Regions from separate parts of the Acidovorax sp. FW305-C-20-28 genome, predicted to be linked through region 2. Evidence: riboswitches for the same ligand, from Rfam matches in the RefSeq annotation. Region 2 holds a riboswitch; the other holds the start of a gene.

Region 1 (4,167 bases), on a different contig from region 2:
AAGGTCTGGGGGGTCTTCTCGCTCACGGGCGAGCGGCACGAAGAGCACCCGCACAAGATGCCGTACAACACGCTCATCCTGATGAACGACCAGGGCGAGATCGTGCAGAAGTACCGCAAGATCATGCCCTGGACGCCCATCGAGGGCTGGTACCCGGGCGACCAGACCTATGTGAGCGAGGGGCCCAAGGGCCTCAAGATCAGCCTCATCATCTGCGACGACGGCAACTACCCCGAGATCTGGCGCGACTGCGCCATGAAGGGCGCCGAGCTCATCGTGCGCTGCCAGGGCTACATGTACCCGGCCAAGGAGCAGCAGATCCTCATCAGCAAGGCCATGGCCTTTGCCAACAACACCTATGTGGCAGTGGCCAATGCGGCCGGCTTCGACGGGGTGTACAGCTATTTCGGCCACTCGGCGCTGATCGGCTTTGACGGCCGCACCCTGGGCGAGTGCGGCGAAGAGGAATACGGCGTGCAGTATGCGGCGCTGTCCACGAGCCTGATCCGCGACTTCCGCAAGCATGGCCAGTCAGAGAACCATTTGTTCAAGCTGCTGCACCGCGGCTACACCGGCGTGATCAACTCGGGCGAGGGCGACCAGGGCGTGGCGGCCTGCCCCTATGGCTTCTACCAGCGCTGGGTGACCGACCCCGAGGGCACGCGCAAGGCCGTGGAGGCGATCACGCGCAGCACCGTGGGCACGGCGGAGTGCCCCATCGAGGGCATCCCGCACGGCGGGTGACGCACGGTTACCCGCACGGGCCCGGCAGTTGCCGATAATGCGGCGCACATGGTGGCGCCCGCATTCCTTCATTTCCCCTTGGCCTTTCTGGCCCTGTCGTCCCTGGTCTTTCTGGCCGGCTGCGCATCCCCTGCTCCCACCCAGCGGGGCGAGGTGAAGGGCGCGCCCACCAGCACGGGCGAACTGGCCCAGTCCGACGCGAACCGCATGGCCACGCTGGCCATGCGCGACAACCTGGCCAGCCTGACCCTGCTGATGGACAAGCTCTACCGCCGCAACCCGGCCGAGTGGCGCAAGGGCGGGGCGGCCAGCCGCGAGCAGGCCATGGAGCGGGCGCGTGCCGCCATCGAGCAGCGCCAGCCCTGGGCGCCGCTGCAGGGCCGGCGTGACGTCGCAGCGCTGGCCTTCGCCCTGGCCCCCGAGTTCACGGGCGACCGGGTGGCCGCCTTCACGGTGGCCACGGCCGACATGCTGGTCACCGCCCATGGCGGCAAGACCGAGTTCTATCTGCTCGACTCGCTCGACGCCCAGCACCTGTACAACGCCGCGCGCAATGTGGAATCGGCCGTGTGGCTGCTCGCGCAGCGCCGCAATGCCGCCGGCCAGCCGCTGCTGCTGGCCGACGAGATCGGGCCCGAGGGGCGCAACCTGAGCTTCGAGCGCGAATTCGGCAAGCTCATCGCCCGCCTGGACCTGGTGGCCGTGGTGGTCACCGAGAAATACCGGCGCGCAGCCATCAGCTATGTGCAGGGCATTGTCGGGGGCACGTTCCTGCAGTTCCTGCCAGTTCGGTAAAATCAGCCTCCCCCGAGGAGCGTTGCAGCGGACAACCTGGCCCCCAAGCGCCAGGCGGCCATCCGTCAGGCTCGGGGCCGACCACCCCGCAACGACGCTCACCTGTGTCCGATACCCCTTGCAGGTGAGCCTGATGTCCGCCCTTTCCTCGATTCCTCCACTGAAGCTGTCCGGCCTGGAGCCCGTCTCCATTGGCGAAGGCACGCTGTTCGTCAACATCGGCGAGCGCACCAACGTCACCGGCTCCAAGGCCTTTGCCCGCATGATCCTCAACGGGCAGTACGAGGAGGCCCTGGCCGTGGCCCGCCAGCAGGTGGAAAACGGCGCCCAGGTGATCGACATCAACATGGACGAGGCCATGCTCGACAGCAAGGCGGCCATGGTGCGCTTTCTGCAGCTCATCGCCTCCGAGCCCGACATCGCGCGCGTGCCCATCATGGTGGACAGCTCCAAGTGGGAGGTGATCGAGGCCGGCCTGCGCTGCATCCAGGGCAAGGGCATCGTCAACTCCATCTCCATGAAGGAGGGGGTCGAGAAATTCAAGCACGAGGCGCGCCTCGTCAAGCGCTATGGCGCCGCCGCCGTGGTCATGGCCTTCGACGAGACGGGCCAGGCCGATACCTTTGCGCGCAAGATCGAGATCTGCGAGCGCGCCTACCGCGTGCTGGTCGACGAGGTGGGTTTCCCGCCCGAGGACATCATCTTCGACCCCAACATCTTCGCGGTGGCCACCGGCATCGAGGAGCACAACAACTACGCGGTCGATTTCATCGAGGCGGTGCGCTGGATCAAGCAGAACCTGCCCGGCGCCAAGGTCTCGGGCGGTGTCTCCAACGTGAGCTTCAGCTTCCGCGGCAACGACCCGGTGCGCGAGGCCATCCACACCGTGTTCCTGTACCACGCCATCCAGGCGGGCATGGACATGGGCATCGTCAACGCCGGCATGGTCGGCGTCTACGATGACCTGGAGCCCGCGCTGCGCGAGCGCGTGGAGGACGTGGTGCTGAACCGCCGCCCCGACGCGGGCGAGCGCCTGGTGGAAGTGGCCGAGACCGCCAAGAGCGGCGCCAAGGACGAGAGCAAGAAGCTCGAATGGCGCGGCACGCCCGAGGCCCCACGCACCGTGGGCGAGCGCCTGTCGCACGCGCTGGTGCACGGCATCACCGACTTCATCGTGGAAGACACCGAGGAGGCCTACCGCGCCATCCTCGCCAAGGGCGGGCGCCCGCTGCACGTGATCGAAGGCCCGCTCATGGACGGCATGAACGTGGTGGGCGACCTGTTCGGCGCGGGCAAGATGTTTTTGCCCCAGGTGGTCAAGAGCGCGCGCGTGATGAAGTCGGCCGTGGCCCACCTGATTCCCTACATCGAGGAGGAAAAACGCCAGGACGAACTGGCCGGCCGCGATGTGCGCAGCAAGGGCAAGATCATCATCGCCACCGTCAAGGGCGACGTGCACGACATCGGCAAGAACATCGTCACCGTCGTGCTCCAGTGCAACAACTTCGAGGTGGTGAACATGGGCGTGATGGTGCCCTGCCACGAGATCCTGGCGCGCGCCAAGGTCGAAGGGGCCGACATCGTGGGCCTGTCGGGCCTGATCACCCCCAGCCTGGAAGAAATGCAGTACGTGGCCGGCGAGATGCAGAAAGACGACCACTTCCGCATCAAGAAGATCCCGCTGCTCATCGGCGGTGCCACCACCAGCCGCGTGCACACCGCCGTGAAGATCGCGCCGCACTACGAAGGCCCTGTGGTCTACGTGCCCGACGCCTCGCGCAGCGTGAGCGTGGCCCAGAGCCTGCTGGGCGAGGGGGTGGACAGCTACGTGCAGGAGCTCAACGCCGACTACGACAAGGTGCGCACCCAGCACGCCAACAAGAAGCAGACCCCGCTGTGGCCCCTGGCCAAGGCGCGCGCCAACAGCACGCCGGTGGACTGGGCCACCTTCAAGCCCACCGTGCCGCGCGCACTGGGCCGCCGGGTGTTCAAGAACTTCGACCTGGCCGAGTTGGCCCGTTATATCGACTGGGGCCCGTTCTTCCAGACCTGGGACCTGGCCGGCCCCTACCCCGCCATCCTGACCGACGAAGTGGTCGGCGTGGAGGCCACGCGCGTGTTTGCCGATGCGCAGGCCATGCTCAAGAAGATCATCGAAGGCCGCTGGCTCACCGCCAGTGGCGTGATGGCCCTGTACCCGGCCAACAGCGTGAACGGCGGCGACGACATCGAGTTCTACACCGACGAATCGCGCACCGAGGTCGCCATGACCTGGTACGGCCTGCGCCAGCAGGCCGAAAAGCAGGTCATCGACGGCGTGACCCGCCCCAGCCGCTGCCTGGCCGACTTCGTCGCCCCCAAGGAAAGTGGCATCGCCGACTACGCCGGCCTGTTCGCCGTGACGGCGGGCCTCGGGATCGAGAAGAAGGAAAAGGCCTTCATCGATGCGCTGGACGACTACTCCGCCATCATGTTCAAGAGCCTGGCCGACCGCCTGGCCGAGGCCTTTGCCGAATGCCTGCACCAGCGCGTGCGCACCGACCTGTGGGGCTATGCCGCGGGCGAGCAATTGAGCAATGACGAGATGATCGCCGAGAAGTACCGCGGCATCCGCCCCGCGCCCGGCTA
Region 2 (4,167 bases):
CCGGCGGCCCATTGCCGCATGGCGGCCGGGTCCAGCTGGAGCAGCAGCACATAGCGGCGGCCACCCCAGGCCGACAGGTGCAGCGCCTGTGCGATCTCGGGCCCCGGCTGCCGAGGCAGGTCGGTGCAGGCCGCGAGCACCCGGCCCCAGGCGGCGGCCAGCTCCTCGTGCGCGCGGCGGTGGTGGTGCGCCTCGGCCATGGCGCCTTCCAGTGCCAGCATGTCGGGGTGGAAGGTGGGCAGTTCGGGCGCATCCACGCCGCAGACCAGGCGCACCAGGTGGTGGATGCGCTCCTCCCAGGGCATATCGGTGGGCTGAACGGCTTGGCGGTCGATGGCCGCGAGCAGGGCCTCGATGCAGTGGCGCACATAGCCCGAGAGCAGGGCCGTCTTGTTGGGAAAGTAGTCGTAGAGCGTGCCCACGGCAATGCCGGTCTCCAGCGCCACGTTGCGCGTGGTGAGCTTGTCCCAGCCGTCGCGCTGCCAAATCCGAACAAAGGCGTCGTAGATGGCCTGCACGGTGAAGCGGGCGCGCGCCTGGCGCGGCCGCTTCAGGGGCCTGGCGGCGGTTGTGGGGCTGGCGGGCAGGGCCTTCATCGGTTTCCGAACCCGCAGCCGGGCAGGGCGCCATACAGTGGCTGCAGCGCATATCCACCACCGAACCGGAGACATCCCATGACCATGCAGACCCGCCTGTTGACCGACAAGAATGCATTGAATCACACCCGCACCGAGCAGTTGCCCCTGGCGCCGCTGCAGCCCGGTGAGGCCATTTTGCGCGTGGATCGCGTGGCCGTGACCACCAACAACATCACCTACGCGGCCTTCGGCGATGCCATGCGTTACTGGGACTTCTTTCCCACCGGCGAAGCGGGCTGGGGCCACATGCCGGTGTGGGGCTTTGCCGAGGTGATCGCCTCCGATGTCGAGGGCGTGGCCGTGGGCGAGCGCTTCTACGGCTACTGGCCCATCGCCAGCCACCTGCGCATGCAGCCCGTGCGCGTGACGGCGCGCGGCTTCTACGACGGCGCGGAGCACCGCCAGGGCCTGACCTCGGCCTACAACCAGTACACGCGCACCAGCGCCGACCCGGCCTACCGTGCCGCAGACGAGAACTGGCAGATGCTGGTGCGGCCGCTGTTCATCACCTCCTTCATGCTCGCCGACTTCCTGGCGGACAACCACTTCTTCGGCGCCCGGCGGCTGGTGTTCTCCAGCGCATCGAGCAAGACCGCCTTCGGCACGGCGTTCTGCCTGGCGCAGGAGGGCGGTATCGAGCGCGTGGCACTGACGTCCGAACGCAACCGTGCCTTTGTGCAGGGCCTGGGCTGCTATGAGCGTACCGTCGCCTATGGCGAACTGGAGGCGCTGGAGACGACCGTGCCCACGCTGTATGTGGATTTTTCGGGCGATGAGGACCTGCGTGCACGCGTGCACCACCACCTGGGCGCTGCGCTGGTCTACGACTGCTATGCCGGCTCGGCGCAGAACACGCAGTTCCTGCGCGATGCCGCCTTGCCCGGGCCCGCTCCGGCGTTCTACTTCGCGCCCGTGCAGATCAAGAAGCGCAATGCCGACTGGGGCCCGGAAGTGGTGAACCAGAAGTTCAACGCCGCGCAGCGCGCCTTCATCGAGCGCATCAGCGACCCGCGCCAGCCCTGGATGCGGGTGCACGAGCACCAGGGCTTTGCCGCGGCGCAGACCCTGGTGGATGACCTGCACGCGGGCCGCATCGACCCGCAGGCAGGCCATGTGGTGCTTCTGTAGCCTTATAATGCGCGCATCCGAGGAGCGTTGCAGCGTCCCCAGCACTGGCGGGGCGTGAGGCTCGGAGTCATCTAGCAACGACGCTCATCCACTTCTCGTGTGGTGAGTGAGCCTACCGTCTCATCCCCCGCGCTGAATGTGGTCTTTCAATCATGCTTTGGAGCACACCACCATGAACGCACGCGTCAACGCCCCGGTCAACACCGACTGCATCATTGCCGACATCGGCCTGGCCGAATGGGGCCGCAAGGAAATCCGCATCGCCGAAACCGAGATGCCTGGCCTGATGGCCATCCGCGAGGAATTCGCCGCCGGCCAGCCCCTGATGGGCGCCCGCATCACCGGCTCGCTGCACATGACCATCCAGACGGCCGTGCTGATCGAGACCCTCAAGGCCCTGGGCGCCGATGTGCGCTGGGCTTCGTGCAACATCTTCTCCACGCAGGACCACGCTGCCGCCGCCATTGCCGCTGGCGGCACGCCGGTGTTCGCCGTCAAGGGCGAGTCGCTGGAAGAGTACTGGGACTACACGCACCGCATCTTCGAATTCGGCGCCAAGGGCGCTGCCGGCGAAGGCCCCAACATGATCCTGGACGACGGCGGCGATGCCACGCTGCTGATGCACCTGGGCCAGCGCGCCGAGAAGGACCTGTCCGTGGTGGCCAACCCCGGCAGCGAGGAAGAGCGCATCCTGTTCGCGGCCATCAAGGCCAAGATCGCGCAGGACCCCACCTGGTACACGCGCAAGTCGGCCGAGATCATCGGCGTGACCGAGGAAACCACCACCGGCGTGCACCGCCTCAACGAAATGTCCGCCAAGGGCACGCTGCTGTTCCGCGCCATCAACGTGAACGACTCGGTGACCAAGAGCAAGTTCGACAACCTCTACGGCTGCCGTGAGTCGCTGGTGGACGGCATCAAGCGCGCCACCGACGTGATGATCGCCGGCAAGATCGCCGTGGTGGCCGGTTACGGTGACGTGGGCAAGGGCTGCGCCCAGGCGCTGGCCGCCCTGCGCGCCCAGGTCTGGGTGACCGAGATCGACCCCATCAACGCCCTGCAGGCCGCGATGGAAGGCTACAAGGTCGTGACCATGGAATACGCCGCCGACAAGGCCGACATCTTCGTCACCACCACCGGCAACAAGGATGTGATCCGCCACGAGCACATGGTGGCCATGAAGAACGAAGCCATCGTCTGCAACATCGGCCACTTCGACAACGAGATCGACGTCGCGTCGATCGAGAAGTACCAGTGGGAAGAGGTCAAGCCCCAGGTGGACCATGTGATCTTCCCCGACGGCAAGCGCATCACGCTGCTGGCCAAGGGCCGTCTGGTGAACCTGGGCTGCGCCACGGGCCACCCGAGCTTCGTGATGTCCAGCTCCTTTGCCAACCAGACCATTGCGCAGATCGAGCTGTTCACCAAGCAGGATGCCTACCAGGCCGGCAAGGTCTACGTGCTGCCCAAGGTGCTGGATGAGAAGGTCGCGCGCCTGCACCTCAAGAAGGTCGGCGCCCAGCTCACCGAGTTGACGGATGTGCAGGCCGCCTACATCGGCGTGAACAAGTCGGGCCCCTACAAGCCCGACACCTACCGCTACTGATCGGTAGTCGGTGCCCGTGCCCTGGTGGCACGGGACAGGCGCGCCCTGGCGGGCGCGCCTTCCATGGCCTTCAGACGTAAGAGTGAGTGACTGACGCATGCGCGCAGATGTATTTTTGGTGGAATCCGGCCACGCGACGACCCGCTCGCAGGCGCAGCGCCTGATTGCGGCCGGGGTCGAATGGCGCCTGTCGCCGCTGTCGCCCTGGCAGAAGGTCGCCAAGAACGGCGACGAGATCCCGTCCGTGGCCGAACTGCGCTTGCTCGACGCTGCCGAGGCGAAGTACCTCTCGCGCGGTGGTCTCAAGCTCGAAGGGGCGTTGGCGGCCACGCAGCTGTCTCCGAAGGGGCTGCGCTGCCTGGACGTGGGCCAGAGCACCGGCGGTTTCACCGACTGCCTGCTGCAGCACGGGGCGGCCCAGGTGATCGGCGTGGACGTGGGCCACGGCCAACTGCACGAGCGGCTGCGCAACGACCCGCGCGTGGTCGGCGTGGAAGGGCTCAACGCCCGCGCCATGACCGCCGAATCGCTGCAGGAAGGCTGCGAGGAAGCCTTGTCCGAGCATGTGGAAACCGAGGTCGAGGACAACGACACCCAGCCCGTGGCGCCCTATGCCTGGATGCGCAATGGCGGCGAAGTGGGAGACGAGTACGACGACAGCGACGATGCCAAGGAGCAGGACGTGGAGGCCTTCAAGGCCGAGCGTGTAGCCAAGGCACGCGCGCGGGCCGAGGGCACCGTGCCCACGGAGCGCCGCCGCCGCGCCGGGCGCGAAGACGTGGACATCACGCCCGC

What was found. A riboswitch is a leader RNA that binds a small molecule or an ion and turns the genes downstream of it on or off. The one in region 2 is predicted to bind S-adenosylhomocysteine.
Region 1: linked by a shared signal. The riboswitch ahead of metH (methionine synthase) and the one ahead of ahcY (adenosylhomocysteinase) in region 2 are both predicted to bind S-adenosylhomocysteine.

What each region holds. Positions count from the first base shown of each region.
Region 1 covers NZ_JBYSYM010000001.1:7,684-11,850, reverse strand. Annotated here, with positions in the region: gene AC3WOH_RS00055 (aliphatic amidase) at 1-744, shown strand, start outside; gene AC3WOH_RS00050 (hypothetical protein) at 793-1,539, shown strand; S-adenosyl-L-homocysteine riboswitch at 1,548-1,646, shown strand; gene metH (methionine synthase) at 1,673-4,167, shown strand, end outside.
Region 2 covers NZ_JBYSYM010000015.1:112,283-116,449, reverse strand. Annotated here, with positions in the region: gene AC3WOH_RS18225 (TetR/AcrR family transcriptional regulator) at 1-596, opposite strand, end outside; gene AC3WOH_RS18220 (DUF2855 family protein) at 675-1,766, shown strand; S-adenosyl-L-homocysteine riboswitch at 1,782-1,859, shown strand; gene ahcY (adenosylhomocysteinase) at 1,939-3,372, shown strand; gene AC3WOH_RS18210 (TlyA family RNA methyltransferase) at 3,470-4,167, shown strand, end outside.